Regions from separate parts of the Pseudomonas sp. Pso3 genome, predicted to be linked through region 3. Evidence: predicted binding sites of a transcription regulator. Region 3 holds the regulator's gene; each other region holds the start of a gene.

Region 1 (4,933 bases), 1.9 Mb from region 3:
ATGTCCGGCATCGCCCGGATGTTTTCCAAGAATTCCCTGGTGGAATTGCTCAAGGCCCTGGGCAAGTTCTTCATCATCCTCGGCGTGTCGGTGCTGGTGCTGATGAGCGAGCGCACGGCCCTGCTGCAGATCGCCAAGCTGCCGACCGAGCAGGCGCTCCTGCACAGCATGCAGGTGGTGGGACATGCCACCCTGCTGCTGGCCCTGGGGCTGCTCATCATCGCCGCGGTGGACGTGCCCTTCCAGATCTTCAGCAACCGCAAGAAGCTGATGATGACCAAGCAGGAGATCAAGGACGAATACAAGGACGCCGAGGGCAAGCCCGAGGTCAAGGGCAAGATCCGCCAGATGCAGCGGCAGATGGCCCAGCGTCGGATGATGGCCGAGGTGCCCAATGCCGATGTGGTTATCACCAACCCGACCCACTTCGCCGTGGCGCTCAAGTACGACGCGGCCAAGGGCGGGGCGCCGGTGCTGGTGGCCAAGGGCAGCGATTTCACCGCGCTGAAGATCCGCGAGATCGCCCAGGAACACCAGGTCTCGCTGCTGGAGTCGCCAGGGCTGGCGCGCGCGGTGTATTTCTCCACCGAGGTGGATCAGGAGATTCCGGCCGGACTCTATGTGGCCGTGGCTCAGGTCCTGGCCTATGTCTATCAGCTCAGGCAATTCCGGGCTGGACGCGGGCGCAAGCCCAAGCTGTCCGATCTGCCCATCCCGCCGGATCTGCGGCGGGATGAGGAGGGGAAGGCGCCTACTTGATGACGCCGCAGGCGACGCGTGCGCCGCCACCACCCAGCGGCTTGGGCTGGTCGGCGTAGTTGTCGCCACCGGCATGCACCATCAACGCATGGCCCTTGAGCTCTTCCAGGCGCTTCAGGCGGGGCGCCAGCACCGGCTGGGTGGCCTGGCCGTCGGCGGTCACATAGAGCGCCGGCAATTCGCCCAGGTGGCCGTCGTCCGACCAGGGCGCGCTGTGCTTGCCGGTGTTGCGCGGATCCAGATGGCCGCCCGCCGCGCCCCCTGCGGTCAGGGTGCCATTCACCTCGGCCGCGCCGCAGTTGGGCTTGGTGTGGACGTGGAAGCCATGGATACCGGGCTCCAGGCCCTTGAGATCCGGCGTGAAGACCAGACCGTACTTGGAGCGGGTCACCTGCACGCTGCCGACACTTTCGCCCACACCGTCGGTCGTGACCTTGTTCAGCGGGATCGTCAGGGATTCGGCTGCCTGGGCGGTGCCGACCAGGCAGGTGGCCAACAGGGTCGCGGTCCAGATTTTCATGGTGATGTTCCTCGGATAGGCGCGCTAGCGCGGGTCCCTAGACAGACTCATGGCCTCCGCCCACGGTTCAGCCGACGAGTCCGGCGATCCGTAACCAGTCCTGTATCACCTCCGGGAAAACCCCGCTGATTCAAGGTCTTGAGCAGTTGGCCCGGAGCTTGCTCAAGCCCCTGCGAACAGTGCGCTGCGTCAACTTTCCGTGACGACGGCACCGGCAAGCGAGGAATGGGTGTGAAAGTCGACAAATCCATGATGATGGGCAACATGCGCGGTCTGGCTCGCGGCAACCTAGGCGTGCCGCTGGCCGTCCTGGCGATGCTCGCCATGATGACCCTGCCGATGCCGCCGTTCCTGCTGGACGTGCTGTTCACCTTCAACATCGCCCTGTCGATCGTGGTCCTGCTGGTCAGCGTCTATGCGCTGCGGCCGCTGGATTTCGCGGTCTTCCCGACCATCCTGCTGGTGTCGACCCTGCTGCGCCTGGCGCTGAACGTGGCCTCGAGCCGCGTGGTGCTGTTGCACGGCCAGGACGGTCACGACGCCGCGGGCAAGGTCATCCAGGCCTTCGGCGAGGTGGTGGTCGGCGGCAACTACGTGGTCGGTGCGGTGGTGTTCGCCATCCTCATGATCATCAACTTCGTGGTGGTGACCAAGGGTGCCGGCCGCATCTCCGAGGTGTCGGCGCGTTTCACCCTGGACGCCATGCCCGGCAAGCAGATGGCCATCGACGCCGACCTGAACGCCGGCATCATCGACCAGGCCGAAGCCAAGAAGCGCCGGACCGAAGTGGGCCAGGAAGCCGACTTCTACGGTTCCATGGACGGTGCCAGCAAGTTCGTCCGCGGTGACGCCGTCGCCGGTCTGCTGATCCTCTTCATCAACCTCATCGGCGGCATGGCCATTGGTATGGCCCAGCACGGTCTGCCGTTCGGCGAAGCGGCGCGCATCTACGCCCTGCTGACCATCGGTGACGGCCTGGTCGCCCAGGTTCCCTCGCTGCTGCTGTCAGTCGCCGCGGCCATCATGGTCACCCGGGTGTCCTCCGCCGAAGACATGGGTCAGCAGGTCAATCGTCAGATGTTCGCCTCGCCCAAGGCGCTGGCGGTCTCGGCTTTCATCATCATCGCCATGGGCCTGGTGCCGGGCATGCCGCACCTGCCGTTCCTCGGCCTGGGTGGCGCCGCCGCAGCCGGTGCCTGGCTGATCTACAAGCGTCAGCGCCAGGCCAAGCAGACCGCCGAGGTCGAAGCCAAGAAGCAGCAGGACCTGGCTCCCGTGCAGCGTCCGGCCGAGGCCAAGGAGCTGGGCTGGGACGACGTCACCCCGGTGGACATGGTCGGTCTGGAAGTCGGGTACCGGCTGATCCCCATGGTCGATCGCAACCAGGGTGGCCAGTTGCTGGCGCGGATCAAGGGCGTGCGCAAGAAGTTGTCCCAGGACCTCGGTTTCCTCATGCCGTCGGTACACATCCGCGACAACCTGGACCTGCTGCCCAACGCCTATCGTCTGACTCTTATGGGCGTCAGCGTGGCCGAAGCCGAGATCTATCCCGACCGCGAACTGGCCATCAACCCCGGTCAGGTCTATGGCTCCCTCAACGGCGTCGCCGCCAAGGATCCGGCATTCGGTCTGGAGGCGGTCTGGATCGACGTCACCCAGCGCGACCAGGCCCAGTCCCTCGGCTACACCGTGGTCGATGCCAGCACCGTGGTCGCCACCCACCTCAACCAGGTGCTCTTCAAGCACGCCCACGAGCTGATCGGCCACGAGGAGGTCCAGCAACTGCTGCAGGTACTGGCCAAGAGTTCGCCCAAGCTGGCCGAGGAGCTGGTGCCCGGCATCGTTTCCCTGTCGACCCTGCTCAAGATCCTCCAGCAACTGCTGCAGGAGCAGGTCCCGGTCCGCGACATCCGTACCATCGCCGAAGCCATCGCCAACGTCGGTCCGCGGAGTCAAGATCCCGCCGCCATCGCCGGTGCCGTACGGGTCGCCTTGTCCCGCGCAATCGTCCAGAACATCGTTGGAATGGAGCCTGAGCTGCCTGTTATCACCCTTGAGCCAAGGTTGGAACAGATGTTGCTAAGTAGTATGCAGAAGGCCGGTCAAGGCGCCGAGGACGGCATGTTCCTCGAGCCTGGCATGGCTGAAAAACTGCAGCGTTCCCTCATCGAGGCAGCGCAGCGTCAGGAAATGATGGGTAAGCCAGTGGTGCTGCTGGTAGCCGGTGCGATCCGCGGGATGATGTCCCGCTTCGCGCGGATGGCGGCGCCGAACATGAGTGTACTGGCCTACCAGGAAATTCCGGACAACAAGCAGGTCACCATCGTCGCTACCGTTGGCCAGAATGGCTGAGGTCTAGATCATGCAAGTCAAACGTTTCTTCGCCGCCGATATGCGTCAAGCCATGAAGCTGGTACGCGACGAGCTGGGCCCGGATGCCGCCATCCTCAGCAACCGCCGGGTCGCCGGTGGTGTCGAGCTGACCGCGGCGCTGGACTACCAGGCTCCGGCACCGGCCGCGCCCAACGCGGAGCTGCAGGCGGAGTTGCGCAAGACCCATGCGAAGATCGCCCAGGCCCATGCCGACCTCAGCATCCGCGCGCCGGGCGTGCCCTCGGCCGCACCCAAGGACAAGCAGCTGCTCGGCGCCATCAGCGCCGCCGACAGCCGCCGCGAGCCGGTGATCGCCCCGCCGCGTGCGCCCCAGCCGGCCGCTGCCGCCCCTGCCGCCAGCGCCGCGCCGGAAGACCGTCGCGCCCTGGAAGCCATGCGCAGCGAACTCAGCGGTCTGCGTGAACTGCTGGAAGTCCAGCTCGGCTCCATGGCCTGGACCCAGGTGCAGTCCACCCGTCCGCAGCAGGCCGGCCTCTGGCGTCGTCTGCAGCGCATGGGTCTGCCGGCCGATCTGGCCCGCCACCTGCTCGACAGCGTCGCCAAGATCCAGGACCCGCGCCATGCCTGGCGCATGCTGCTGGCCAACTTCGCCCAGCTGGCCAAGACCACCGACGCCAAGATTCTGGAGGAGGGCGGTGTCGTCGCCTTCGTCGGTCCGGCCGGCATGGGCAAGACCACCACCCTGGCCAAGCTCGCCGCCAGCTACGTGCTCAAGTACGGTCCCCAGAGTCTGGCGCTGGTCAGCATGGACAGCTTCCGCATCGGTGCCCAGGAGCAGATCAAGACCCTCGGCCGTATCCTCGACGTGCCGGTGACCCTGGTCGACCCGGGCCAGTCCCTGGCCCAGGCGCTGGCACCCCTGGCACGCAAGCGCCTGGTGCTGATCGACACCGCGGGCATGCCCGCCAATGATCCGGCGCTCAAGGTGCAGCTCGAAGCCCTGGCCAACCGCCAGCTGAAAATTCGCAACTATCTGGTATTGGGTGTCACCAGCCAGAGCCAGGTGCTCAAGGCGGCCTACCACAGCTATCGGCGCTGCGGCCTGAGCGGCTGCGTGCTGACCAAGCTGGACGAAGCCGCCAGTCTCGGCGAAGCCCTGGGTCTGGCCATCAGCCAGCGCCTGCCGGTGGCCTACATCGCCGACGGCCCGCGCATCCCGGACGACCTGCATCCGGCCCGCAGCCACCAGCTGGTGAGCCGCGCGGTGAGCCTGCAGGCCCCCGAGGAACCGAGCGAAGAAACCATGGCGGGCATGCTTGC
Region 2 (4,933 bases), 1.7 Mb from region 3:
GTTGGCGCGGATGGCCTCATCGTCGGGCACGTTGACCTCCAGGCGGCTGAAGGCCGGGCCGGCGGGCGTCGCCGCCGCAGGCGCACTGGGGATGGGCAGCGCCGGCCGTGGATTGTCCACGGTATTGGTGGGTGCCACCTGCACCGGCTTGGCATTGGCCGAGGGCTGGTCGCTGAACACCGTGTTGCCTTCGGCATCCACCGACTTGTAGATCGCGGCCTGGGCGGAGCAGGCGAGGCAGAGCAGACAGCAGGCAAGCAGGCGAGGCATGGCGGAATCTCGGCCGGGCAGTGGAGATCAAGGGTAGCAGGCGCGCCCGGTGCACAGGTAGGCAACCTGGCCGCTGTGCCCGGGCGTCGGTCGCGGCGGTTTTCCCAGGGCAAAAGAAAAGGCCTCCCGAAGGAGGCCTCTTTACCTTACTGCAGCGGGATCAGACGCTGTAGTACAGGTCGTATTCCAGCGGGTGCACGAAGGTACGCACCTTGATCTCTTCCTCGGACTTCAGCTCGATGTAGGCATCGATGAACTCGTCGGTGAAGACGCCGCCCTTGGTCAGGAACGCGCGACCGGCGTCCAGGGCTTCCAGGGCTTCCTTCAGGCTGCCGCAGACCTGCGGGATCTTCTTGCCTTCTTCCGGCGGCAGATCGTACAGGTTCTTGTCGGCGGCATCGCCGGGGTGGATCTTGTTCTGGATACCGTCCAGGCCGGCCATCAGCAGGGCAGCGAAGCACAGGTAGGGGTTGGCAGCCGGATCCGGGAAGCGGGCCTCGATGCGGCGGGCTTTCGGGCTCGACACATAGGGGATACGGATGGAGGCGGAGCGGTTACGGGCCGAGTAGGCCAGCATGACCGGGGCTTCGAAGCCGGGCACCAGACGCTTGTAGCTGTTGGTGGACGGGTTGGTGAAGCCGTTCAGCGCCTTGCCGTGCTTGATGATGCCGCCGATGAAGTACAGGGCGGTATCGGACAGGCCGGCATAGCCTTCGCCGGCGAAGGTGTTCTTGCCATCCTTGGAGATGGACATGTGCACGTGCATGCCGGAGCCGTTGTCGCCGTACAGAGGCTTGGGCATGAAGGTGGCGGTCTTGCCGTAGGCATCGGCCACGTTGTGCACGACGTACTTCAGGGTCTGGGTCTCGTCGGCCTTCTTGACCAGGGTGTTGAACTGCACACCGATCTCGTTCTGGCCAGCGGTCGCCACTTCGTGGTGGTGGACTTCCACGACCAGGCCCATTTCTTCCAGGGCGTTGCACATGGCTGTACGGATTTCGTGGTCGTGATCGACCGGCGGTACCGGGAAGTAGCCGCCCTTGACGCCCGGACGGTGGCCCTTGTTGCCGGACTCGAAGTCGGCATCGGTGTTCCAGGAAGCCTGCTCGGAGAAGATCTTGAACATGGAGCCGGAGATGTCCGACTTGAACTTCACTTCGTCGAAGATGAAGAACTCGGGCTCCGGGCCGACGAACACGGTGTCGCCGATGCCGGTGGACTTCAGGTATTCCTCGGCAGCACGGGCGATACCGCGGGGGTCGCGCTCGTAGGGCTGCATGGTGGAGGGTTCGATGATGTCGCAGACCAGGATCAGGGTCGGCTCTTCGGTGAAGGGATCCAGAACGGCGGTGCTGTCGTCGGGCAGCAGGATCATGTCGGAGGCTTCGATGCCTTTCCAGCCGGCGATGGAGGAGCCGTCGAACATCTTGCCGTGGGCGAAGAAGTCTTCGTCCAGCGCGTCACGCGCCGGCATGGTGACGTGTTGCTGCTTGCCTTTGGTGTCGGTGAAGCGCAGGTCTACCCACTTCACGTCGTTTTCTTTGATCAGTTGAACAGCCTTCGACATGGTTTCCTCCAGAGGAATTTCGGCCGGGAGCGGTTGGCGGTACTCCCGGTATCAGCTGTGCCCTTGAGGGGCGCTCCCGTACTGCCTGGTCAGCGACCGGCGTTCCACGAAAAGCGCCCTATGCTGGCCCAGGGGCGGCTGCCTCACAAGAGAGCAAGTTGTATGCCAGTGCCCCTAAATGGGCTGGAGGGCCGTCCTGGCGCCTGTCGTGCCGTTTTCAGGTCAATGGAGGCCGTATTCAGGCACGAATTTGGTGCGCTTAATTCGGCGGATGCACCTTAATGGCGCATTGGGTGATTTTGTCGGGCGAATTCGAGTGCCGGGTGGTTTTCAGGTATCATATTCGCCCTTTTCTTTCGCGTTGCCCGCCTCCCGTTTCCCGCTCATGAAGCTCATCATCAAGGTCTTTCCGGAAATCACCATCAAGAGTCGCCCGGTGCGCAAGAATTTCATTCGCCAGCTGGTGAAGAACATTCGTGTCGTGCTGCGCGATCTGGATCCGGATGTCCGCGTGGAAGGGGTGTGGGACAACATCACCCTGGAGACCGCGCTCGACGAGCCGCGGCTGCTGGCGGAAATGAAGCAGCGCCTGGCCTGCACCCCGGGCATCGGCCAGTTCCTCGAGGTGCACGAGTATCCGCTGGGCGATTTCGATTCGATTCTCGAGTTGTGCGTACGCCACTTCGGCGAGCGCGTGCGCGGCAAGGTGTTCTCGGTGCGCTGCAAGCGCGCCGGCCGCCATGACTTCTCCTCGATGGATGTGGAGCGCCATGTCGGTGGTGGCCTGCGCGAACGCTGCGGCGGCGCCGGCATCGCCCTGAAGAATCCCGAGGTGAACGTTCGCCTGGAGATCCGCGACCAGCAGCTGTTCATCATCGACGAGCACCACGAAGGGCTGGGCGGCTATCCGCTCGGCGCGCTGGAACAGGTGCTGGTGCTGATGTCCGGGGGATTCGACTCCACCGTGGCCGCCTACCAGATGATGAGACGCGGCATGGTCAGCCATTTCTGCTTCTTCAATCTCGGCGGGCGCGCCCACGAGCTGGGCGTGATGGAAGTGGCCCACTATCTCTGGGAGAAGTACGGGCGTTCCCAGCGCGTGCTGTTCATCAGCGTGCCCTTCGAGGAAGTGGTGGGGCAGATCCTCACCCAGTGCGACGACAGCCACATGGGGGTCATCCTCAAGCGCATGATGCTGCGCGCGGCCAGTCGCATCGCCGAACAGCTGCAGATCGAGGCGCTGGTGACCGGCGAAGCCGTCTCCCAGGTCTCCAGCCAGACCCTGACCAACCTGGCGGTGATCGACAAGGCCACCGATACCCTGGTGCTACGCCCGCTGCTGGCCAGCCACAAGCAGGACATCATCGATACCGCCCAGCGCATCGGCACCGCCGACTTCGCCAAGCACATGCCCGAATACTGCGGCATCATCTCGGTGAATCCCACCACCAAGGCCAAGGCCCTGCGGGTGGACCACGAGGAAGGCAAGTTCGACCTGGCGGTGCTCGACGCCGCCCTGGAACGTGCGCGCTTCATCACCGTCGACAAGGTGATCGAAGAGCTGGGCAAGGACGTGCAGGTCGAAGAGCTGGCACAGCCCTTGCCAGGTCAGATCGTGGTGGACATCCGCCATCCCGATGCCCAGGAAGACCAGCCGCTGGAGCTGCCCGGCATCGAGGTGCAGGCCATGCCGTTCTTCGCGCTGAACAGCCGTTTCAAGGAACTGGACGAGAATCGCCAGTACCTACTCTATTGCGACCGCGGGGTGATGAGCCGGCTGCACGCCCATCACCTGCTCACCGAAGGGCACGCCAATGTGCGCGTTTATCGTCCGGCCTAAGCAGCCGGGCCTGCTGGGTGGCAGTATCCGCCACCGCCCTCCCGACCTCTTCTAGCCCTCCGGCCACGTACCGGTCGGCCGCGTTTCGCGCCTTTGCAATCTCCGGCTGTCAGCCTGCTGGCTGAAGCTCCTTCATTTCTATACCGAGAACACCACTGTGATCGAGAATCTACGCAACATCGCCATCATCGCGCACGTCGACCATGGCAAGACCACCCTCGTCGACAAGCTGCTGCGCCTGTCCGGCACCCTGGACCGCAAAGAAGCGGAAAACGAGCGGGTGATGGACAGCAACGACCAGGAAAAGGAACGCGGCATCACCATCCTGGCCAAGAACACCGCGCTGAAGTGGAAGGACTACAACATCAACATCGTCGACACCCCCGGCCACGCCGACTTCGGTGGCGAGGTGGAGCGCGTGATGTCCATGGTCGACTCCGTGCTGCTGGTGGTCGACGCCCAGGACGGCCCCATGCCGCAGACCCGCTTCGTGACCCAGAAGGCGTTCAAGGCCGGTCTGCGTCCGATCGTGGTGGTCAACAAGATCGACCGTCCCGGCGCGCGTCCGGACTGGGTCATCGACCAGATCTTCGACCTGTTCGACAACCTCGGCGCCACCGATGAGCAGCTGGACTTCCCGATCGTCTACGCCAGCGCCCTGAACGGCATCGCCGGTCTGGACCACGAGAAGATGGACGACAACATGGATGCCCTGTTCCAGGCCATCGTCGACCACGTACCGGCTCCCCAGGTCGATCTGGACGGTCCCTTCCAGATGCAGATTTCCCAGCTGGACTACAACAGCTTCCTCGGCGTGATCGGCATCGGCCGTATCGCCCGTGGCCGCATCAAGGCCAACACCCCGGTGGTGGCCATCAGCGACGACGGCAGCAAGCGCAACGGTCGTATCCTCAAGATCATGGGCCACTCCGGCCTGCAGCGCGTGGAAGTGGCCGAAGCCGAAGCCGGCGACATCGTCTGCGTCTCGGGCATGGACGAGCTGTTCATCTCCGACACCCTGTGCGATCCGCAGAACGTCGAAGCCCGCCCGCCGCTGACCGTCGACCAGCCCACCGTGAGCATGACCTTCCAGGTCAACGACTCGCCGTTCGCCGGTCGTGAAGGCAAGTTCGTCACCAGCCGCAACATCAAAGACCGTCTGGACAAGGAACTGCTGCACAACGTGGCCCTGCGCGTCGAGCCGGGCGAGTCCGCCGAGAAGTTCAAGGTCTCCGGGCGTGGCGAGCTGCACCTGT
Region 3 (4,933 bases):
CCGTCGCCCTGGTACTGGGCGATGCCCTGGCCATCGCGCTGCTCGAGGCGCGCGGCTTCACCGCCGAGGATTTCGCCTTTTCCCACCCGGGTGGCGCCCTCGGCCGGCGCCTGCTGCTCAAGGTGGAGAACGTCATGCATGCCGGCGCCGACCTGCCGCAGGTCGGCGAGGACACCCTGGTCTCCGACGCCCTGCTGGAGATGTCGCGCAAGGGCCTGGGCATGACCAGCGTGCTGGCCGCCGATGGCCGTCTCGCCGGCATCTTCACCGACGGCGACCTGCGTCGCGCCCTGGATCGCGGCATCGACGTGCGCACCACGGCGATCGCAACCGTGATGACCCGCGGCGGTCGAACCGCCAGGGCGCAGATGCTCGCCGCCGAGGCGCTGAAGATCATGGAGGAGCACAAGATCAACGCCCTGGTGGTGATCGATGACGAGCGCCGCCCGATCGGCGCCCTCAACATGGGTGACCTGCTACGCGCCGGGGTGCTGTAGGCCGGGTTATACTGCTCGACTAAATGCGCCGACATCTCGTGTTCAACCCGCCGCCCCCTGGTGCGGCCCACCACAGGTACCCTCATGTTTCGCAGCTTGCGCCGCCCCGTGCTGTTGGTCCTGATCGCCGCCGCGCTCATCGCGATCGGCTACTGGAACATCCTGCCGCAGCGCTTCGTCGATGCCCCGGCCTCGTCGACCCCGCAAGATAGCGCCATCGACGGTTATGCCCTCAATACCCGGACGATTCAGTATCGCCTGGACGGCAAGATCCAGTACGAACTCAAGGCCGAGCGCAGCGAACACGTCAAGGCGACCGACGTCACCCTGGTGACCCGCCCCGACATGCTGGCCTTTCGCGGTACCGACTATCCCTGGCACATTCGCAGTGCCCGCGCCGAGGTCGCCCCCGGTGGCAGTCAGGCGGAGCTGATCGATGACGTGCGCGTCGAGCGTACCGATGAGAAAGGCCGCCCGGTGGTGTTGACCACCACCCGCATGACCGTCTTTCCTGACAAACAATATGCGCAAACCGAGCAAGCCGTTAGAATCGAGGCCGCCAATGGGGTGACCACGGCCAATGGCATGAAAGCGTATCTAGAAGACGGCAGAATGCTCCTGCTGTCCAACGTAAGAGGCCAGCATGAGGTTCGTTAAAACCCTCCCCTTCCTGTTCACCCTCGGCGCCACCTTTGGCAGTGCCGCGGCTTGGGCCCTGCCGACCGATCGCACCCAGCCGATCCGCGTGCAGGCCGATAGCGCCGAGCTCGATGACAAGCAGGGCGTGGCCGTGTACCGCGGAGACGTGGTCATCACCCAGGGCAGCATGAAGATCACCGGCAACACGGTGACCCTGACCCAGGACAACCAGGGCAACATCAAGGTCGCCACCGCAGTGGGCAAACCGGCCTACTACGAGCAGAAGCCCTCGGCGGACAAGGACATCGTCAAGGCCTATGGTCTGACGATCCAGTATTTCGCCCAGGAAAATCGCATCATCCTGATCGATCAGGCCAAGGTGGTCCAACAGGGCAACACCTTCGAAGGCGAGAAGATCGTCTACGACACCCAGCGCCAGATCGTCAACGCCGGGCGCGCCAACGGCAGCAAGGTCACCACGCCGCGGCCGCGGATCGACATGGTCATCCAGCCCAAGGATCAGCAGCAGTCGGGGCAGGGACAATGACGGTTACGCTCAAAGCCCAGCATCTGGCCAAGAGCTACAAGGGTCGTCAGGTCGTTCGCGACGTCAGCGTCAGCATCGACAGCGGGCAGATCGTCGGCCTGCTCGGTCCGAACGGCGCCGGCAAGACCACCTGCTTCTACATGATCGTCGGCCTGGTCAAGGCCGATCAGGGTCGCGTGCTGATCGACGACCAGGACGTCACCGCCCTGCCCATGCATGGCCGTGCCCGTGCCGGGATCGGCTACCTGCCCCAGGAAGCCTCGATCTTTCGCAAGCTGACCGTGGCCGACAACATCCTCGGCATCCTGGAAACCCGCAAGGACCTGGACAAGGCCGGCCGCCTACGCGAACTGGAGAGCCTGCTGCAGGAATTCCACATCACCCACATCCGCGACAACCGCGGCATGAGCCTGTCGGGTGGCGAGCGGCGCCGTGTCGAGATCGCCCGCGCCCTGGCCACCGCGCCCAAGTTCATCCTGCTGGACGAACCCTTCGCCGGCGTGGACCCCATCTCCGTGGGCGACATCAAGCAGATCATTCGTCACCTCAAGGCCAAGGGCATCGGTGTCCTCATCACCGACCACAATGTCCGGGAAACCCTGACCATCTGCGAGACGGCCTATATCGTCAACGATGGCCAGCTCATCGCCGAGGGTACCGCCGAGGAAGTCCTCGCCAACGAGCTGGTGAAGGAAGTCTATCTGGGCCACGAATTCCGCCTCTAGGCAAACCCGGGGAAACAAGGCATATAATTTGCTAACGCTCGCAGGGTTCGCGAGGTTCGGTGGCGCTGTTCGCGTCGGTAGACAAGGTGTATTTCCGCAGCCATGAAACCATCGCTAGTCCTCAAGATGGGCCAGCAGCTGACGATGACGCCGCAGCTGCAACAAGCCATACGTCTGCTCCAGCTCTCGACGCTCGACCTGCAGCAGGAGATCCAGGAAGCCCTGGAATCCAATCCGATGCTGGAACGCCAGGAAGAAGGTGAAGACTTCGACCAGAGCGACGCCTCGGGCGAAGGCGACGAGCTGGCGAATCCCGGCGGTACCGAAATCAACTTCAAGGAAACCTCGGTCGCCACCAACGAGATGGCCGACGAGTCCGAGTGGAGCGAACGCATCCCCAGCGACAGTGAGCTGCCGGTGGATACCGCCTGGGAAGACATCTACCAGACCAGCGCCAGCAGCCTGCCCAGCAACGACGACGACGAGTGGGACTTCACCACCCGCACCTCGGCCGGCGAAAGCCTGCAGACCCACCTGCTCTGGCAGCTCAACCTGGCGCCCATGTCGGATCTCGACCGCCTGATCGCCCTGGCGATCATCGACGGCATCGACACCGATGGCTATCTGCAGGAAAGCCTGGAAGACATCCATGCCTCTCTCGATCCCGAACTGGAAGTCGATCTCGACGAAGTCGAGGTGGTGCTTCGACGCGTCCAGCAATTCGAGCCGGCCGGCGTCGCCGCGCGCAATCTGCGCGAGTGCCTGCTGATCCAGCTGGCCCAGCTGCCGGCCAGCCTCCCCCTGCTCGGCGAGGCCAAGCGCCTGGTGGGCGACTACCTGGATCTGCTCGGCAGTCGCGACTATGCGCAGTTGATGCGCCGCATGAAGATCAAGGAAGACGAACTCAAGCCCGTCATCGAACTGATCCAGACCCTGCACCCGCGCCCCGGCTCGCAGATCGAGTCCGGCGAGGCCGAATACGTGGTGCCGGACGTCATCGTGCGCAAGCACAACGAGCGCTGGCTGGTGGAGCTCAACCAGGAAGCCGTGCCGCGCCTACGGGTCAATCCCCAGTACGCCGGCTTCGTCAAGCGCGCCGATAGCAGCGCCGACAACACCTACATGCGCAACCAGCTGCAGGAAGCGCGCTGGTTCATCAAGAGCCTGCAGAGTCGCAACGAGACCCTGATGAAGGTGGCGACCCAGATCGTCGAGCACCAGCGGGGCTTTCTCGAATACGGTGAAGAGGCCATGAAGCCGCTGGTCCTGCACGACATCGCCGAGGCGGTGGGCATGCACGAGTCGACCATCTCCCGGGTGACCACCCAGAAGTTCATGCACACCCCGCGTGGCATCTACGAACTCAAGTACTTCTTCTCCAGCCACGTCAGCACCGCCGAGGGGGGCGAATGTTCCTCCACTGCGATCCGCGCGATCATCAAGAAATTGGTGGCGGCGGAAAACGCGAAAAAGCCGTTGAGTGACAGCAAGATCGCTGGTTTACTGGAATCGCAAGGTATACAAGTCGCTCGTCGCACGGTGGCTAAGTATCGGGAATCCCTGGGTATCGCTCCGTCCAGCGAACGCAAGCGTCTCATCTGACGCGTCCTGATGTGACCGTGCCTCGATCGACCCTTGTCATGTCGGCGAGCAGCTTCGCCGATCGTAGCCCGGCAATAAGGAGAAGCGGTATGCAAGTCAACATCAGTGGCCATCAGCTTGAAGTGACAGAAGCCCTGCGTGACTACATCGGCGAGAAACTCGCCCGCCTCGAACGGCACTTCGACCGTATTACCAACGTCCAGGTGATCCTGGAAGTGGACAAGCTCAAGCAGAAAGCCGAAGCCACCCTGCACGTCGCCGGCGCCGCCGTGGTCGCCAATGCCGAGCACGACGACATGTATGCCGCCATCGATCTCCTGGCCGACAAGCTCGACCGCCAACTGATTAAACACAAGGAAAAATCGATCGAACGCCAGCAGGGCGTCGGCGTCCGCTGAGGTTTCGATCGCCGCTTTATGATCAGACTCGAAAATATCCTGACCCCCGGCCGCACCCAGACGGGTGCGCCGGGCGGCAGCAAAGCCGCTGTACTGGAACGCATCGCCGAGCTGGCCGCGCAGGAACTGCCCGGCCACGATGCCGCACACATCCACGAATGCCTGATGGCGCGCGAGCGTCTGGGCTCCACCGGTTTCGGCAATGGCATCGCCATTCCCCACTGCCGCCTGGCGGGTCTGCAGCAACCGCTGTGCGTGCTCTTCCACCTGCAGCAACCAGTGGACTTCGATTCCCTCGACGGCGCGCCGGTAGACCTGGTGTTCGTCCTGCTGGTCCCGGAAGCCGCCACCGAACAGCACCTCACCCTGCTGCGCCAGATCGCCGGCATCCTGGATCGCGCCGACATCCGCGAGCGGCTGCGCAAGGCCAAGGATAGCCAGGCGCTCTATCAGATCGTCGTCGAGGCCCAGAGCGGACACTGACATGCACCTCATCATCGTGAGCGGACGTTCCGGGTCGGGCAA

What was found. The regulator sigma-54, encoded in region 3, starts transcription at its own class of promoters, with help from an activator protein. The targets are predictions, from matches to a motif close to ANTGGCATNNANNTTGCTNT.
Region 1: the regulator sigma-54 is predicted to act here: its motif matches at 1,425-1,444, upstream of flhA (flagellar biosynthesis protein FlhA).
Region 2: the regulator sigma-54 is predicted to act here: its motif matches at 1,988-2,007, upstream of glnA (glutamate--ammonia ligase).

The regions. Positions count from the first base shown of each region.
Region 1 covers NZ_AP043687.1:1,648,862-1,653,794, forward strand. The annotation lists gene flhB (flagellar biosynthesis protein FlhB) at 1-759, shown strand, start outside; gene sodC (superoxide dismutase family protein) at 752-1,279, opposite strand; gene flhA (flagellar biosynthesis protein FlhA) at 1,505-3,631, shown strand; gene flhF (flagellar biosynthesis protein FlhF) at 3,642-4,933, shown strand, end outside.
Region 2 covers NZ_AP043687.1:367,789-372,721, forward strand. The annotation lists gene ACZ5R1_RS01735 (DUF4124 domain-containing protein) at 1-270, opposite strand, end outside; gene glnA (glutamate--ammonia ligase) at 431-1,837, opposite strand; gene thiI (tRNA uracil 4-sulfurtransferase ThiI) at 2,223-3,677, shown strand; gene typA (translational GTPase TypA) at 3,835-4,933, shown strand, end outside.
Region 3 covers NZ_AP043687.1:3,560,202-3,565,134, forward strand. The annotation lists gene ACZ5R1_RS16835 (KpsF/GutQ family sugar-phosphate isomerase) at 1-497, shown strand, start outside; gene lptC (LPS export ABC transporter periplasmic protein LptC) at 582-1,154, shown strand; gene lptA (lipopolysaccharide transport periplasmic protein LptA) at 1,141-1,683, shown strand; gene lptB (LPS export ABC transporter ATP-binding protein) at 1,680-2,408, shown strand; gene ACZ5R1_RS16855 (RNA polymerase factor sigma-54) at 2,511-4,010, shown strand; gene hpf (ribosome hibernation-promoting factor, HPF/YfiA family) at 4,100-4,408, shown strand; gene ptsN (PTS IIA-like nitrogen regulatory protein PtsN) at 4,427-4,891, shown strand; gene rapZ (RNase adapter RapZ) at 4,893-4,933, shown strand, end outside.